Flavivirga eckloniae: one gene and its partner. The protein of the gene in region 1 interacts with the protein of each later gene in a pairwise test. Links are inferred from orthologs where the notes say so. Each region holds a gene or a part of one and is shown on either strand. Other genes may lie near its edges.

The links.
Region 2: the proteins of sucD (region 1) and sucC interact in binary tests that used the Escherichia coli proteins (3 or more experiments, as listed by UniProt). The link is inferred for Flavivirga eckloniae from one-to-one orthologs.

What each region holds. Positions count from the first base shown.
Region 1 is NZ_CP025791.1:137,722-145,448, reverse strand. Bases 3,107-5,951 are described here. They hold sucD (succinate--CoA ligase subunit alpha), read right to left. Parts: upstream 5,043-5,951; coding sequence 4,170-5,042; downstream 3,107-4,169. Other genes in these bases: C1H87_RS00575 (UDP-3-O-(3-hydroxymyristoyl)glucosamine N-acyltransferase), read right to left, coding at 5,147-5,951; C1H87_RS00585 (DUF4082 domain-containing protein), read right to left, coding at 3,347-3,922; C1H87_RS00590 (DUF6970 domain-containing protein), read left to right, coding at 3,107-3,273. Outside these bases: C1H87_RS00605 (vWA domain-containing protein), read right to left, coding at 1-939; C1H87_RS00600 (hypothetical protein), read right to left, coding at 1,030-1,596; fabG (3-oxoacyl-[acyl-carrier-protein] reductase), read right to left, coding at 1,601-2,347; more of C1H87_RS00590, read left to right, coding at 2,581-3,106; more of C1H87_RS00575, read right to left, coding at 5,952-6,091; efp (elongation factor P), read right to left, coding at 6,099-6,665; lpxA (acyl-ACP--UDP-N-acetylglucosamine O-acyltransferase), read right to left, coding at 6,691-7,476; C1H87_RS00560 (bifunctional UDP-3-O-[3-hydroxymyristoyl] N-acetylglucosamine deacetylase/3-hydroxyacyl-ACP dehydratase), read right to left, coding at 7,479-7,727. UniProt on the Escherichia coli protein: Succinyl-CoA synthetase functions in the citric acid cycle (TCA), coupling the hydrolysis of succinyl-CoA to the synthesis of either ATP or GTP and thus represents the only step of substrate-level phosphorylation in the TCA.
Region 2 is NZ_CP025791.1:5,067,048-5,074,752, reverse strand. Bases 3,148-5,970 are described here. They hold sucC (ADP-forming succinate--CoA ligase subunit beta), read right to left. Parts: upstream 5,243-5,970; coding sequence 4,052-5,242; downstream 3,148-4,051. Other genes in these bases: lysA (diaminopimelate decarboxylase), read left to right, coding at 5,445-5,970; C1H87_RS20930 (MauE/DoxX family redox-associated membrane protein), read right to left, coding at 3,148-3,785. Outside these bases: C1H87_RS20945 (hypothetical protein), read right to left, coding at 1-396; C1H87_RS20940 (DUF1456 family protein), read left to right, coding at 732-995; C1H87_RS20935 (DUF6520 family protein), read right to left, coding at 1,124-1,390; more of C1H87_RS20930, read right to left, coding at 2,217-3,147; more of lysA, read left to right, coding at 5,971-6,680; C1H87_RS20915 (DUF1624 domain-containing protein), read left to right, coding at 6,911-7,705. UniProt on the Escherichia coli protein: Succinyl-CoA synthetase functions in the citric acid cycle (TCA), coupling the hydrolysis of succinyl-CoA to the synthesis of either ATP or GTP and thus represents the only step of substrate-level phosphorylation in the TCA.

The DNA.
Region 1 (7,727 bases):
TGGTTGATTAATAATAATTAATTGAAAATCATTTATTTGAGATATCGCTTCTTTTGAATTTAAGAACACAACAGAACGTTGTTCATTGCTTTCAATACTCTTCTTTAAAGCGCCTAAATCTGGATGTAAAAAATCGCTAACAATGGCGATCTTCGTTTTTTGATCAATAACTTCTACAGCAAAGTTTTTAGAATTATTGACCTTGTTTTTTTCGTAATCTATTGGAACTATAGTTGCTTTATAGCTACTAACGCCAACACTATTTGAGGGTAATGTAAAATTAACAATCTTAGAATTGTTTTCTTTAGAAAAACTAACCGATTCTGAATATACTGTGGTATTACCCTTTGTTACCAGAAACTGAGAATTTACAGTTTTATTACCATTATAAACCAGAATAACTTCTACAGGGAATCTGTTTTTTAAATAGGCATATCTGTTTACGTTTAACTGTTGGATTTTTAGGTCGGTATATGTAACTGTATCTCCTAATATTACAGGGTAAATGCTTTGTTTATATGTTGATGACGCATACTGATAGTCGTTACCATAAGTTTGATTCCCATCTGTAATGATTAGTGTTGGTGATGTGGTTTCCCTGTATATTTGGGATAATTGCTTAAAAGCATTGTTTATATTCGTTTGGTTTTCTACAAAAGTAACAGAGTCTGATGAGTTTAGCGATTCTCCGAATGTATATAGATCTACATTGAATTTGTCATTTAATTTATCATTACCAGACAGTTCTTCTACCAAAGCAACTGCTTGATTGCTTTGATTAAGATGTTTTATGGAACTAGAGTTATCTATTGCAATAACCAAATTTGGTTTTTCTACAGAAAATCGGACTTGCTCAAATTTTGGATTAACAAGTAACAAAAGAATTGAAAAAACAGTAAGGAATCTTAAAAAAGAGAAAAGCATGTTTAGTTTAGACATGCTTTTCTTTTTATGTTTATATTGAAAGATCGCTAATGATAGCGCAACAATTCCTGAAAGGATTATATATATTATCGTTTGACTATCCAATTATTGTTTAACTTTTATTAACTCAAAGGATTCAAAAAAGCGTTTGGCATTTATGTTTCCCGCATTCTTCTTTTCGTAAATAACTTGGGCTAAATACAAGTTGTAATCAACTAAAACTATTTTCATTTGAACAAGATAAACTACGTTAACAGATGGGGTACTATTTAATTCTATAACGATGCCCCTACCATTGTACCCATTAAAAGTAATCTTTTTATCTGAGACCAAAGTACCTTTTGTATTGGAAACAACGCCTTGTACATTACCATTTAAAACCTTGTTTTGTTCTTCAAACGTATCTAATCCATTTTCAAAAAATGACTTGGGATATTTTGTAAATGACGTCATATAAATTAAAATGTCATCATCTACTGTTTGCAAGGTGTACGAATCCATTTTTACTGACCCCTTTACCGTGGGCACATCTTCTACTCCTTTTTGAGGTTGAGCAGGAAACTCAACAACAAATGCATTAACCGTATCTTTAACTTTTACCCATTCTTTATTTTGAGCAGTTAAAGTGGAGACACAGGCGAAAAGAAACAGTAAAAAAGCATTCTTTACCATAGGGTTATGTTAGCATCCCTCCATCTACATTAAGAGTTTGTCCGGTTACATATGCACTCATATCACTTGCTAAAAACACACAAACATTCGCTATGTCTTCTGGTGTTCCTCCTCGCTTTAAAGGAATACCTGCTCGCCATCCTTTTACGATTTCTTCATCAAGTTTTGCGGTCATTTCTGTTTCTATAAAACCTGGAGCAACTACGTTACTTCTTATATTTCTTGAACCTAATTCTAAGGCAACCGATTTAGAAAATCCAATAATACCAGCTTTAGAAGCTGCATAATTTGTTTGCCCGGCATTACCTTTTACTCCAACTACCGAACTCATATTTATAATTGATCCTTTGCGCTGTTTTAGCATGGTACGTTGTACCGCTTTTGTCATATTAAAAACAGACTTAAGGTTTACTTCTATAACCGTATCGAAGTCTTCTTCGCTAATACGCATTAGTAAATTATCTTTTGTAATACCTGCATTATTTACCAAAACATCAATGCTTCCAAACTCTGCAACAACTTCGTTTGCTAATTTTTGGGCTTCATCAAAATTAGCTGCATTACTCTGGTATCCTTTAGCCTTTATTCCTAATGCATTTAATTCTGATTCTAATGCATTTGCAGCGTCTACCGACGAGCTATATGTAAATGCTACGTTAGCACCTTGTTCTGCAAATACTTTAGCAATTCCTTTACCTATTCCACGACTTGCTCCTGTAACTATGGCCGTTTTTCCTTCTAATAATTTCATTTAGATATATTTAATTTAACACAAAAACACAATTATATCCATCGTGTATTTTGTTCTTGAATTTCGTTAATAAATTAGATGTTCAAATATAGGAAATACAATGTTGTAACATATAAAAAATAACACAAAATCATATTATTGATGATAATTAAAAGACTGCTTTTAACGCAACCTTTATTTATTGGCTGCATCTAATAATTGAATTTAATACTAACTGTTGATCCCGAAGTACTATGAAATATTTTCTTCCTTTTTTATTATTAGCTCTATTTTTAGGATGTGATGAAACCGACGATAATCCTTCTTCTAAAATATGCTCAACTGATCCGCTTGAAAATATTGAATGGCTAAAAGAATTGCTAAATAGCGCAAATACTAACGATTTAGAAATAACACAGTATGATTATAAAAAGCAAACTGTTTTTTCAATAAATAACTGCATAGATTGTGCGGACAACCTTATTACCGTTTACGATTGTGACAAAAATAAAATTTGCGAATTTGGAGGTATAGCGGGATTAAATACTTGTCCTGATTTTGATACTGAAGCTATCAATAAAAAAGTATTGTATACCGACAGGAATTGTGATAAGGGAACTATAATTAGCTCTAAACTCTATAAAGCGCTTAAGTCGTCACCAATTACATCGGTAGAAATTAATGATAATTGCTTAAATATTACGTTTAGTATTCTCTCTACTCAAGACAAAATTAAAGATGTTACATTGGTAGATGCTGATGAAATACTGGAAAGCGACCCTATACAAAGACGCTTAAAATTCAGTATCAAGGAAAACCTTACTAAACCAACTTCTGTATCTGCTACAACTTCTTTTGATATTTCCAATCTTGCGGAGGAAGGGGAAACTATTATACTGAATATTGAAGGGTTTAATACCTCTATTAAATATACTAGAGTTCCCTAATTAATAAACAGATAAACACTGTTCGTTTATAGTAACCGAACAGTGTTTACCTTCTTTTTTGAAACGAAACGTGTTAATTATTAGGAATAAACTTTACATCAACCATTCCTAAATAAGCTGTTTTAACATAAGTCTCTGGCAGGGTTTGGCTCTGTCCAAAATACGCTCCGTAACCCAACACAAGAATATTATTAGTTTCTGCTGGAAACATCACATCTCCACCATCGTTAAATATGTAGTAATCGTTTGTGTTAATTGAAACGAAATATGCTGTGCCAGACTCTATATTTATAGGTTCAATGTCTTCAAAGGATAACAATCCTGAGCTGGAGGTAATTTCCATAGTTTTTAGCAGTTCTTCGGTATCAACATTCCAAAACGATACCCTGTAAGTATCATTATCGGGTACTCGAATTCCTAGGGCTGTTATTTTACCATTTTTAAAAGTTTTGAATTTGTATCCTAATTCAAAGGTGTTTGGACTGTTTATCTTTGTATTGGTTAATTCTATAACACCATCCTCAATCAAAGATTTCATGGGGTATTCTGGTGTGCTCTCAATAATTTTTATATCATCATCATTTTTAGAACAACTGATAAGGCTTAATCCTAAAATTAATAATCCTACTATTATTTTTTGTGTTTTCATGATTTCCTGTTTTTAGCTTTATACTAGTATATCAATCCAACAGTATTTTTGTTACCCTTATATTTTAAATTTATTTTAGTTGTAACTATTTATACGAATTTGCAAGATGTATTTACATATAAATAAACAGTATTTACTTTTTAATAAACTACTTGTAATTAAAACAGACCTGACAGGTCTCATAATGACACAAAAAAATCCGTTAACTAAAAGTCAACGGATTTTATATTTTAATGAATTACTAAGCTTAGCCTAGTACTTCGGCTACTTTCTTTCCAATTTCTGCTGGAGAATCAACTACATGAATACCAGAAGCTCTCATTATTTTCTTTTTTGCTTGTGCAGTATCGTCACTTCCACCAACAATAGCTCCGGCATGTCCCATGGTACGACCAGCTGGCGCTGTTTCTCCTGCTATAAAACCTACAATTGGCTTTTTACTTCCACTCGCTTTGTACCAATTAGCAGCATCGGCTTCTAATTGTCCGCCTATTTCTCCTATCATTACAACTGCTTCAGTTTCTGGATCGTTAATCAATAACTCAACAGCTTCTTTAGTTGTGGTTCCAATAATTGGATCTCCACCAATACCAATCGCTGTAGTAATTCCTAAACCTTGTTTTACAACTTGGTCTGCAGCTTCATAAGTAAGAGTTCCCGATTTAGAAACAATACCTACTTTTCCTTTTTTGAAAACAAAACCTGGCATGATACCAACTTTAGCTTCTTCTGGAGTAATAACTCCTGGACAGTTAGGGCCTATTAAGCGACAATCTTTGCCTTTTATGTAGTCTGAAGCCTTAATCATATCTGCAACAGGGATACCTTCTGTAATTGTTATAATAACTTTAATACCTGCATCGGCAGCTTCCATAATGGCATCTGCTGCAAAAGCAGGTGGTACAAAAATAATAGTTGTATCTGCTCCAACTTCTTTAACAGCATCTAAAACAGTATTAAAAACTGGCTTATCTAAATGTGTTTGTCCGCCCTTGCCAGGTGTAACACCACCAACAACATTGGTTCCGTATTCAATCATTTGACCAGCGTGAAATGTACCTTCACTTCCTGTAAATCCTTGAACTATAATCTTTGAATCTTTATTTACTAAAACACTCATAGGAGATATATTTGTCTTTTATAATTTTTTTGTTGAGCAAATGTAATTTTTTGTATTAAAATTTTAAAGTAAAACACTACTTTTTATTTTAAAAACACTTAGCTCTATTGATTGTCTTGTTCTTTTAACTTTTCCAGTATTTCTGGAATCTTTTTAATAGCTGCAATTTCTTTATATTTTGAGCGAAAATCGTCTGCAGGAATTCCAAAATACCCTCTACCGCCTTCTAAAGATTTACTAACGCCCGCTTTGGCAGATATCACAGCTTTTTTACCAATGGTGATACCACTGGTAATACCAACTTGACCCCAAATAGTTACTTCGTCTTCAATTACCACACAGCCTGCTATACCTACTTGAGATGCAATTAAACATTTCTTTCCAATAACAGTATCATGTCCTATTTGAACCAAATTATCGATTTTCGTTCCTTCTTTAATTCTAGTATCTGCTGTTACACCTCTATCTATGGTGCAGCCAGATCCAATATCTACATGATCTTCTAGAACAACACGACCACTTGATTTTAAACGATCGTAACCTTCTGGTCTGTTTTTATAATAGAAAGCATTACCACCTAAAACAGAGCCTGCGTGAATGGTAACGTTATTTCCTATTACGGCGTCATCATAAATGCTTACGTTGGAATGGATTGTACAGTTATCACCTATTACGACATTATGTCCTATAAAACTATTAGGTTGTATAACTGTATTTTTACCAATAATGGCTGTACTTGATATTTGACTATTAGCGGATTGAAATGGCTTGAAGTGGTTTGTAAGCTTATTAAAATCCCGAAAGGGATCGTCGCTAATTAACAATGCTTTACCCGATGGGCAATCTACTTCTTTGTTAATTAATACGATGGTGGCTGCAGAATTAAGAGCTTTATCGTAGTATTTAGGGTGATCTACAAAAACGATATCTCCTTGTTCTACCACATGAATTTCATTCATTCCCAATACAGGAAAATCATCAGCACCTACAAACGTACAATCTATTAATTGCGCTATGTTTTTTAAAGTGTATGGTTTAGGAAACTTCATTTATAAATTATTCCTTAACACGCTCTTTGTAAGTACCTTTGTCCGTTTCAACCTTTATCTTGTCGCCTTCATTAATAAATAAAGGTACATTAACTGTTGCTCCAGTTTCAACTGTTGCCGGTTTCGTTGCATTGGTTGCAGTATTCCCTTTTACTCCCGGTTCTGTTGCAGTAACTTCTAAAATAACACTAGCAGGCATTTCAACTGAAAGTGGCATACTATCTTCAGAATTAATCAGTACAGTTACAACTTCGCCTTCTTTCATTAGATCTGGATTATCTAAGGTGTTTTTTTGAAGTTCTATTTGAGAATAATCTTCTGTATTCATAAAATGATAGGTTTCTCCTTCATTATATAAAAATTGAAACTTATGTGTCTCAACTCGAACATCATCTAATTTATGACCTGCCGAAAAGGTATTGTCAATCACTTTACCTGTGGTAACGCTTTTTAATTTTGTTCTTACAAAAGCGGGGCCTTTACCAGGTTTTACATGTAAAAATTCAATAATTTTAAAAATATCATGATTGTATCTAATACATAATCCATTCCTAATGTCGCTTGTCGTTGCCATATTCCTTAATAATCTTTAGTTTAAATTAATTTGATTTGAAATACCCTTTCATAATACCTCGATGTGAATTCTTAATAAATTGCAGTATTTCATCACGTTCTGGTGTTGCTTCCATTTCGGCTTCAATAATTTCTGAAGCTTGGGTATTATTATAGTTTTTTTGATAGAGTATTCTAAAAATATTCTGAATTTCTCTTATTTTTTCGGTTGTAAATCCGCGTCTTCTAAGACCTACCGAATTTATACCTACATAAGATAAAGGTTCTCTTGCTGCCTTTACATAGGGAGGTACATCTTTTCTAACCAAAGACCCTCCAGTAACGAAGGCATGTTTCCCTACAGATACAAACTGGTGTACGGCTGTCATTCCAGCCAAAACAACATAGTCTCCTATAGTTATGTGGCCAGCCAGTGTACTGTTATTAGAGAAAATACAATTATTCCCTACTATACAATCGTGTGCAATGTGGCAGTATGCCATTATTAAACAATTATTGCCAATAACGGTTTTCATTCTGTCTGCTGTACCTCTATTGATTGTTACACATTCTCTTATGGTAACATTATCACCAATTTCTACTGTGGTATCTTCGTCGTTATATTTTAAGTCCTGTGGCACTGCAGAAATAACAGAGCCTGGAAAGATATTACAGTTTTTACCAATACGGGCACCTTCCATGATGGTTACGTTACTACCTATCCAAGTACCCTCTCCTATTTTTACATTGTTATTAATAGTTGTGAAAGGTTCAATTACTACGTTTTTAGCAATTTTGGCACCTGGGTGAACGTATGCTAGTGGTTGGTTCATATTTATTTTTTTACTTTAGAGATTTGAGCCATAAGTTCTGCTTCTGCACATAATTTACCATTCGCATATGCATAACCTTGCATGTGGCATATACCACGGCGTATTGGTGTAATTAACGTACATTTAAATATTAGCGTATCTCCAGGCATTACTTTTTGTTTAAACTTAACATTATCCATTTTCATGAAAAAGGTTAAGTAATTTTCTGGGTCTGGAACGGTGTTAAGTACTAAAATACCACCCGTTTGCGC
Region 2 (7,705 bases), 4.9 Mb from region 1 along the record:
TGTTTTAAAGATATCAATCAACACATCTGGTGGTACTATTTTATTTGGAAAACTTTCCATTAAATATAGTACTTTAGTAATGGACTCATGGCTTAGTCCCATACGTAAACCGAAATTATATAACTTTATAGCACCTGATGGTTTATTATCACTTTCCTGATCTATATTCATTAATAAGACCAATCTATGAAACTGTACAATACGCTCGCTATGCGATTTTAAATGCGTATAAGTAACAGGATGCTCTATTAAATAGTCAAAATCTTCTCGCGCTATATCAAGTTGCTTGGCAACGCCTAATAAAAAATTATACTCAATACTTTTTATCTCTTTATCATACTTTGCGAATGCTATCATTTCAGACAAAAGACTTAATTTTTCTACTCTATTAACCATGTCTTCGGGATTAATTAATTATAGTATAAAGGTAAGCACAACAGTCATTTAATAATCGAGCATATAATGTCACTTATCGAAAAACAGAGGGTATTTGGTCGTAACTTTTATTTATTTCATCAATAGGGGCCATTTATTCGTCTAATAAAATTGCATTTCATCATTTTAGCATTTCAAGTTTTATTTAAAAAACACAACGTAAAACACTGTTTTACAGATTATTACAACAAAACAATAAAGAATCAGTAAAAACCGATATTTAAAGTATCTTTGCAAAAGCCTAAAAACGCTAGAAAGCCACATACCTCCTAACTAATTGAAACATTTTATGTAATATGACAAACAATGATATTCTAAAAAAATTACGTGTTGCTTTAAAACTTCGTGATGATGATATTGTAAAAATTTTGAGTCTGGTAGACTTCAGAATATCCAAAAGTGAACTGGGAGCATTTTTTAGAAGAGAAGACCATCCTAAATATATGGAATGTGGGGATCAAATTTTACGCAATTTTTTAAATGGACTTGTAATTCACTTACGAGGGCCTATGCCTAAAAAAGGAGAAAAAAAGGAAACCCCAAAAAAACATAACAATTAGATTCAAATCCAACTATTTGAGAACTTTTAGTTCTTTGCAGACTATTTGTATTTAAAAATGGATAATAAGACATATAACAAAAAAGGCACCCAAAAAGGGTGCCTCTCCTTAAACAAACTTAAAAATTACTACTTTGTTCTATACAATAGAACGGTGCAGTTACTATCTGCGTAAAAATTCATAGAACCATTTGGGGAAATAGCACTACAAATCTCCTCTCCTTCCAGTTGACAATCTGGCGCATAAGGAATTTTATAACAGGTACCTTCCACATGTAACCATGATACTGGTTCTTGATCCATGCTTTTTTCAGCAGGACTAAAAGCAAACGACACTGTGATCGCTAAAATTAAAACCAAAACTGGTAATGTGGTTTTTAAAAAATTTGATTTCATAACATAAGTATTTAAAATTAATGACCTACTCTTTTACAGGTTTTCAGTCTTATCCCTGACTATAGTACGGTTTACTGGTGCACCAGTATTTTGTATTTTTAGATTTTGGTTAAGTCTTGGGTTTGGGTGTTATAGTAATTAATAAAATAATGCGTTTAAGATTTAGGTTAGCGTCCAATATATTATACCTGAATAAGAGACAGCAAAAACAAAAAAATGTTTTATACTGGTCTTAAATTCATTGAAAACTGACAGGGCATTAATTACAGTTTGAGAATCTATTTTTATGTACATACATATGAACATAATAAATAATAGTTGTTTACTATCGATACAAAGATGTGCCATAAAAATTATCTTAAATGGATAAATAATTACATCAAAAGGATTTAATAAATTCCGTAAGAAATAACATCAACATAAGTTAATATCGTAAGAATCAATTTTATGAAACATTAATTATCAAGCATTTAAAATTTAACAAACATCAAGTTCGACCTATTAAAAACTGATAATCAAGGTCTGTATGTTTGAATAAAGGAATTGGGTTTACCAAACTTTTCCATAAATAGAAAATTTATGTATTCACGACAAGCTCCTTAAAACTTATAGTACACAATGCTCTATATTTGATATAAAGTGTAATGAATAAACAAAAACCTTCTCATGAGATTCCTCCCCTTTAGGCTAAACAGAAACCACCTTGTCATTCAGAGGCCTGCCTGCCGGCAGGCAGGTACGACCGAAGAATCTAAATAATATAAAATTAAAAGATGTCCTAAGGTAAGAGTCTATAAACTATTATTAGTGAATTTGTGGCCTATTATTACTTTGCTTCCAAATGTTCTTGTTCGGAGCTTTGAGTCGCAGTAGTATCTGGAGTAATATATTTAAAACGATCCCCTAATTGATAAACAACAATATGATTACCTATTAACCCAAAAAACTTATCATTAAGTACTCTAATGGCTTTTAACTTCTTTCCCTCGATATCATCAACATAAAAACTAAATTGATAACTGTTTTTTTCCATATCATAAACATCAATAACAGAAGATTTTTTCCATACTACTTCAGACTCTTTACTTCCCAATCGTTCAGAATTAATAAAAAGGTACTTTCCGAAAGTAGTACTTAACTTGTTAACGCTAACAGCCGGTGCCGACAACTTTTGCTGATTTTTGGACGCAATGGTTCCAACTTCAATCTGCGCTTGGCTAATCGTGTCTATGGTCTTTCCGAGCAACTCCAGCTGCAAACTGTCGTTAGCAACAATATATTGATTACGGTATCGATAAGTATAAATCAATTGCTCTTGCTGTTTATTATATTGCAACATACCATCAACATCAAAAACACCATCAACCTGTTTTTTCAAAAGGTTATGAGACAGGGTCATTTTAGACGAATCTGAAAGCTTTATAGTACCCAAAGCAAACTCGTTCGTTTTACTGCTTATGGATCGTATAGCTAAAGTTACCGAATCTATCGGTTCAGCATTAGTAAAATAAAGGGGCTCTTCCATTACGGCATGTGCTTTCCAATCCTTAGTATTTCCTCTAAGCACATAAGGAATGGTTCCATCCATTAAAAAGAAATAAGGCGGTATTACCCGTACCTGTGGCGAACGCATAGGTAAGCTATCCTTATCCATTTTTAAATGAAGGTCCTGTACATTTTGAAGTGTAGTGTCCAAAACCTTAAGATATAATGGTGATCTTGGATATCCTAAATAGATCTGTCCGTCTGCAGCTCCAGCAAAATAATGACCGTTATACTCCAAATCCAACTCGTGTATTTTCTTAGGAGGATAATAAAGAAAACCCCGTTTAAAACTCGTATCCCGCTCTAGTTCTGTTTTTGTAAAAACGAACAAGAGTATTATAAAACCAGCACTACTTATAGTATATATTAAGAGTGACCTATAAAGTTTCTTTTTGGTATGCTTAGGTGTATTTATCCTTTTCTTCTGGTCGTATAGTATAATGATTCCAATAAAGGCCAAAATAACAAAAACGGCATTAAAGATTAAATGCTCTGTCCAGCCAAGTTTTTCAATTACACCACCACAAGAGCATGGTATATCATCGCTAAAATTTAAAATAACAGCAATATAGGTGGTAAACATAACCATAAGACAAAAGGATGCATACATCCCTAATAATCTAAATCGTGGAATAATAAGTAATAAAGCAATTAGGATTTCCAAAAATGGTATGCCCCAGGCAACAACGTCAGTAAAAAGCGTTAACATATGGGATTGCCCTATCTGGATTTTAAATTCATCAAAAACCAATAGTTTACTCGTTGCCGCATAGACAAACAAGAAGACATACAGATAACAAATAACCTCTAATAAAACACCTTTACGTTTATTATAAATCTTTGTAGCCATATAATCTATTGTTCATTAACTTGATACAAAGATGTATGATTAAAATTATCTATAATGGAAATGAATTTGCCTCAGAGGGATTTTTGTTAAACTAAAACATGTTAAACTCTGATAATAAGATATTTAATATTCAAACAAAATAGTTCCTTAAAAAAGCTCTTTGACGAACAACTAAAATGAAACCTTATAAAACAAAAAATCTCCAAGAGCAAAACTCTTGGAGATTTAAATTTATCTTGTAAAACCTGTTACTGTTATAAAAGGTACTAAGCTAAAACTTGCTGTACTTTATCCGCAGCTTCCTGGAACTCGGTAGCACTCAAAACATCTAAACCAGAATTATCAATTAAATCCTTAGCGATGTCTGCATTGGTTCCTTGTAAACGTACAATAATAGGTACATTTATAGTTCCCATATTTTTATAGGCATCAATAACACCTTGTGCTACACGGTCGCAACGTACTATACCTCCAAATATGTTTATTAAAATGGCTTTCACTGCAGGATCTTTTAATATAATCTTAAAAGCAGCTTCTACTCTAGCAGCATCAGCAGTACCACCAACATCTAAGAAGTTAGCTGGCTCTCCTCCTGCTTGTTTTATTAAATCCATAGTAGCCATAGCCAATCCAGCTCCATTTACCATACATCCAACATTACCATCTAAGTCTACATAATTTAAACCAAGTTCTCCGGCTTCAACTTCAATAGCACTTTCTTCACGAACATCACGTAAATCGATATAGTTCTTGTGTCTGTAAAGTGCATTATCATCTATCGTTACTTTGGCATCAACAGCCATGATCTTATTATCACTAGTCTTTAAAACTGGATTGATCTCAAATAAAGAAGAATCAGATTCTACATAAGCCTTATATAGTGCCGAAACAAATTTTGTCATCTCTTTAAATGCCAATCCCGATAATCCAAGATTAAACGCTACGCGTCTGGCTTGAAATGGTAATAAACCTACAGCAGGATCAATCTCTTCCGTAAATATTAAATGTGGTGTTTCTTCTGCCACAGTTTCTATATCCATACCACCTTCGGTAGAATACATAATCATATTACGTCCAGTTCCTCTATTTAATAATACAGACATGTAAAACTCATCCGTTTCACTTTCGCCAGGATAATAAACATCCTCGGCAACTAAAACCTGATGTACGCGTTTACCAGCAGCAGATGTTTGAGGTGTAACCAAATCCATTCCAATAATTTGTCCTGCAATTTCTTCAACCTCTTGCAAGTTTTTTGCCAGCTTTACACCACCGCCTTTACCACGCCCTCCGGCATGAACTTGTGCCTTAATAACGTGCCAACTTGTTCCGGTTTCGCTTGTTAATTGTTTAGCAGCTGCTACTGCTTCATTAGCATTTTGAGCTACTATACCTCGTTGTATGCGTACCCCAAAACTACTTAATATTTCTTTGCCTTGATATTCGTGTAAGTTCATAATTCGCTTTATCGTTTAAGAAAAGCAAAAGTAAATAATAGCAATTACTTACGCTAATATTTAATTATGAAAACTTTTTCACATTACATTACAACAAAATTAAAAGTTAAATAATTAACAATTTGTTTAATTTGTACAATTTTTTAATTATTTCTTATTTTATTTATGCGAATAAAATATCTTTGAAAAAAATTATAGAATTATGTTAGAAAATCAATTGCTTAAAATAGCACAAGATTTCGGGAGCCCCCTTTATGTATACGATGCAGAGAAAATTGAAAGTCAGTACAAAAGACTTACGAATGCTTTTAAAAATGTTAAAAAGCTTAAAATTAACTATGCGGTTAAGGCACTATCGAACATATCTATATTAAAGTTTTTAAATACATTAGGATCTGGGATAGATACCGTATCTATACAAGAAGTGCAACTCGGTTTAGCTGCTGGTTTTTTACCAGAGCAAATTATTTTCACACCTAATGGCGTAGCTTTAGAAGAGATTGAGGAAGCAGCTAAACTAGGCGTTAAAATTAATATTGATAACCTTTCAATATTAGAGCAGTTTGGAACAAAACATCCAAAAACACCGGTATGCATCCGTATTAATCCGCATGTAATGGCTGGTGGTAACAGCAATATTTCGGTTGGACACATCGATTCTAAATTTGGAATTTCAATCCATCAAATACCACATATATTACGTATTGTAGAAAATACTAAAATGACTATCAACGGTATTCACATGCATACAGGTAGTGATATTTTAGATATTGAGGTGTTTCTATATGCTAGTGAAATACTGTTTGAAACCGCAAAACAATTCAAGAATTTAGATTTTATTGATTTCGGTTCTGGATTCAAAGTACCTTACAAACAAGGTGATATTGAAACTAATATTGAAGAATTTGGTAAAAAGCTTACGGCTAGATTTAATGAATTCTGCAAAAACTACGGTAAAGATTTAACCCTGGCTTTCGAACCTGGTAAGTTTTTAGTGAGCGAATCGGGATACTTTTTAGCTAAAGTAAATGCAGTAAAGCAAACAACATCAACAGTTTTTGCTCAGGTAGATTCTGGTTTTAATCACCTTGTCAGACCGATGTTTTATGGGTCTCACCACGATATTGTAAATATATCTAACCCTAAAGGACGTGAACGTTTTTACACTGTTGTAGGGTATATTTGCGAAACAGACACCTTTGGAAACAACAGACGTATTAATGAAATTAATGACGGCGATATATTGTGCTTTAAAAATGCGGGAGCTTATTGCTTCTCCATGGCAAGTAACTATAATTCAAGGTATAGACCGGCTGAGGTGTTATGGTACAAGAAAAAAGCCCATTTAATTAGAAAAAGGGAAACCTTTGATGACATTATTAAAAACCAGGTTGAAGTAGATTTTGCTGACAAAAAGGAAACTGCCTTAGCAAAATAAATACTACATAAAATTAATTTTAAGAAAAAGCAGAAGCGACTTCTCTAGACCTATCAGGTTTTTAAAACCTGACAGGTCTTATCTTAATAAAAGAAATAAGCATTATACATTAAAAATAGTGTTAAAATAGCCAGCATTTTTGTTGGCTATTTTTTTATGTAATAAATTTACTAGCATGACATGCTTTAATTTCCCCTACTTTAACAGCATTTAATCCTAAAATGTAAAGATTGACTCAGGTAAAATCAACTCGAATTGAATCCATAGATATCTTAAGAGGTCTCGTTATGGTGATTATGGCGTTAGATCATGTTAGAGATTACTTCCATTATGGGGCTTTTTTTAGTGATCCTACAAATCTGGAAACAACAACACCTTTCTTATTCTTTACACGTTTTATAACACATTATTGCGCTCCAGTTTTTATTTTTTTAGCAGGCACTTCTGCATTTTTATATGGAAGTAAAAAAACAAAACATCAACTCTTCAAATTTCTAATTACCAGAGGTTTTTGGCTCATTTTTCTGGCATTTGTAGTTAACAATTTTGTTTGGAAGTTTGATATTACTTATAGTGTTATTATCCTGCAAGTTATTTGGGCCATTGGTTTGTGTATGATACTGCTATCATTTATCATCTTTTTCCCCATAAGAATACTATTAGTAATTGGGTTCATACTGGTTGCTGGTCATAACATGCTGGATGGCATTGTGATGCAGGGTACAAGCTTTAAATCTATTGTTTGGTATATATTGCATCAATCCCAATTTTTTATTCCAATAGGGGATAAAATGTATGCGTTTGCCTATCCTATTATTCCTTGGTTCGGGTTAATAACATTGGGGTACTGCCTGGGTACACTTTTTAAAAACGGATTCGATATTACCATTAGAAAAAAATGGCTCCTACGCTTGGGATTAGCGTCTACAGCACTATTCTTTATCATTAGAGGCATCAATGTATACGGTGATTTGGTTCCATGGAGCGTACAAAATACAACAACAAAAACAATACTATCATTTTTT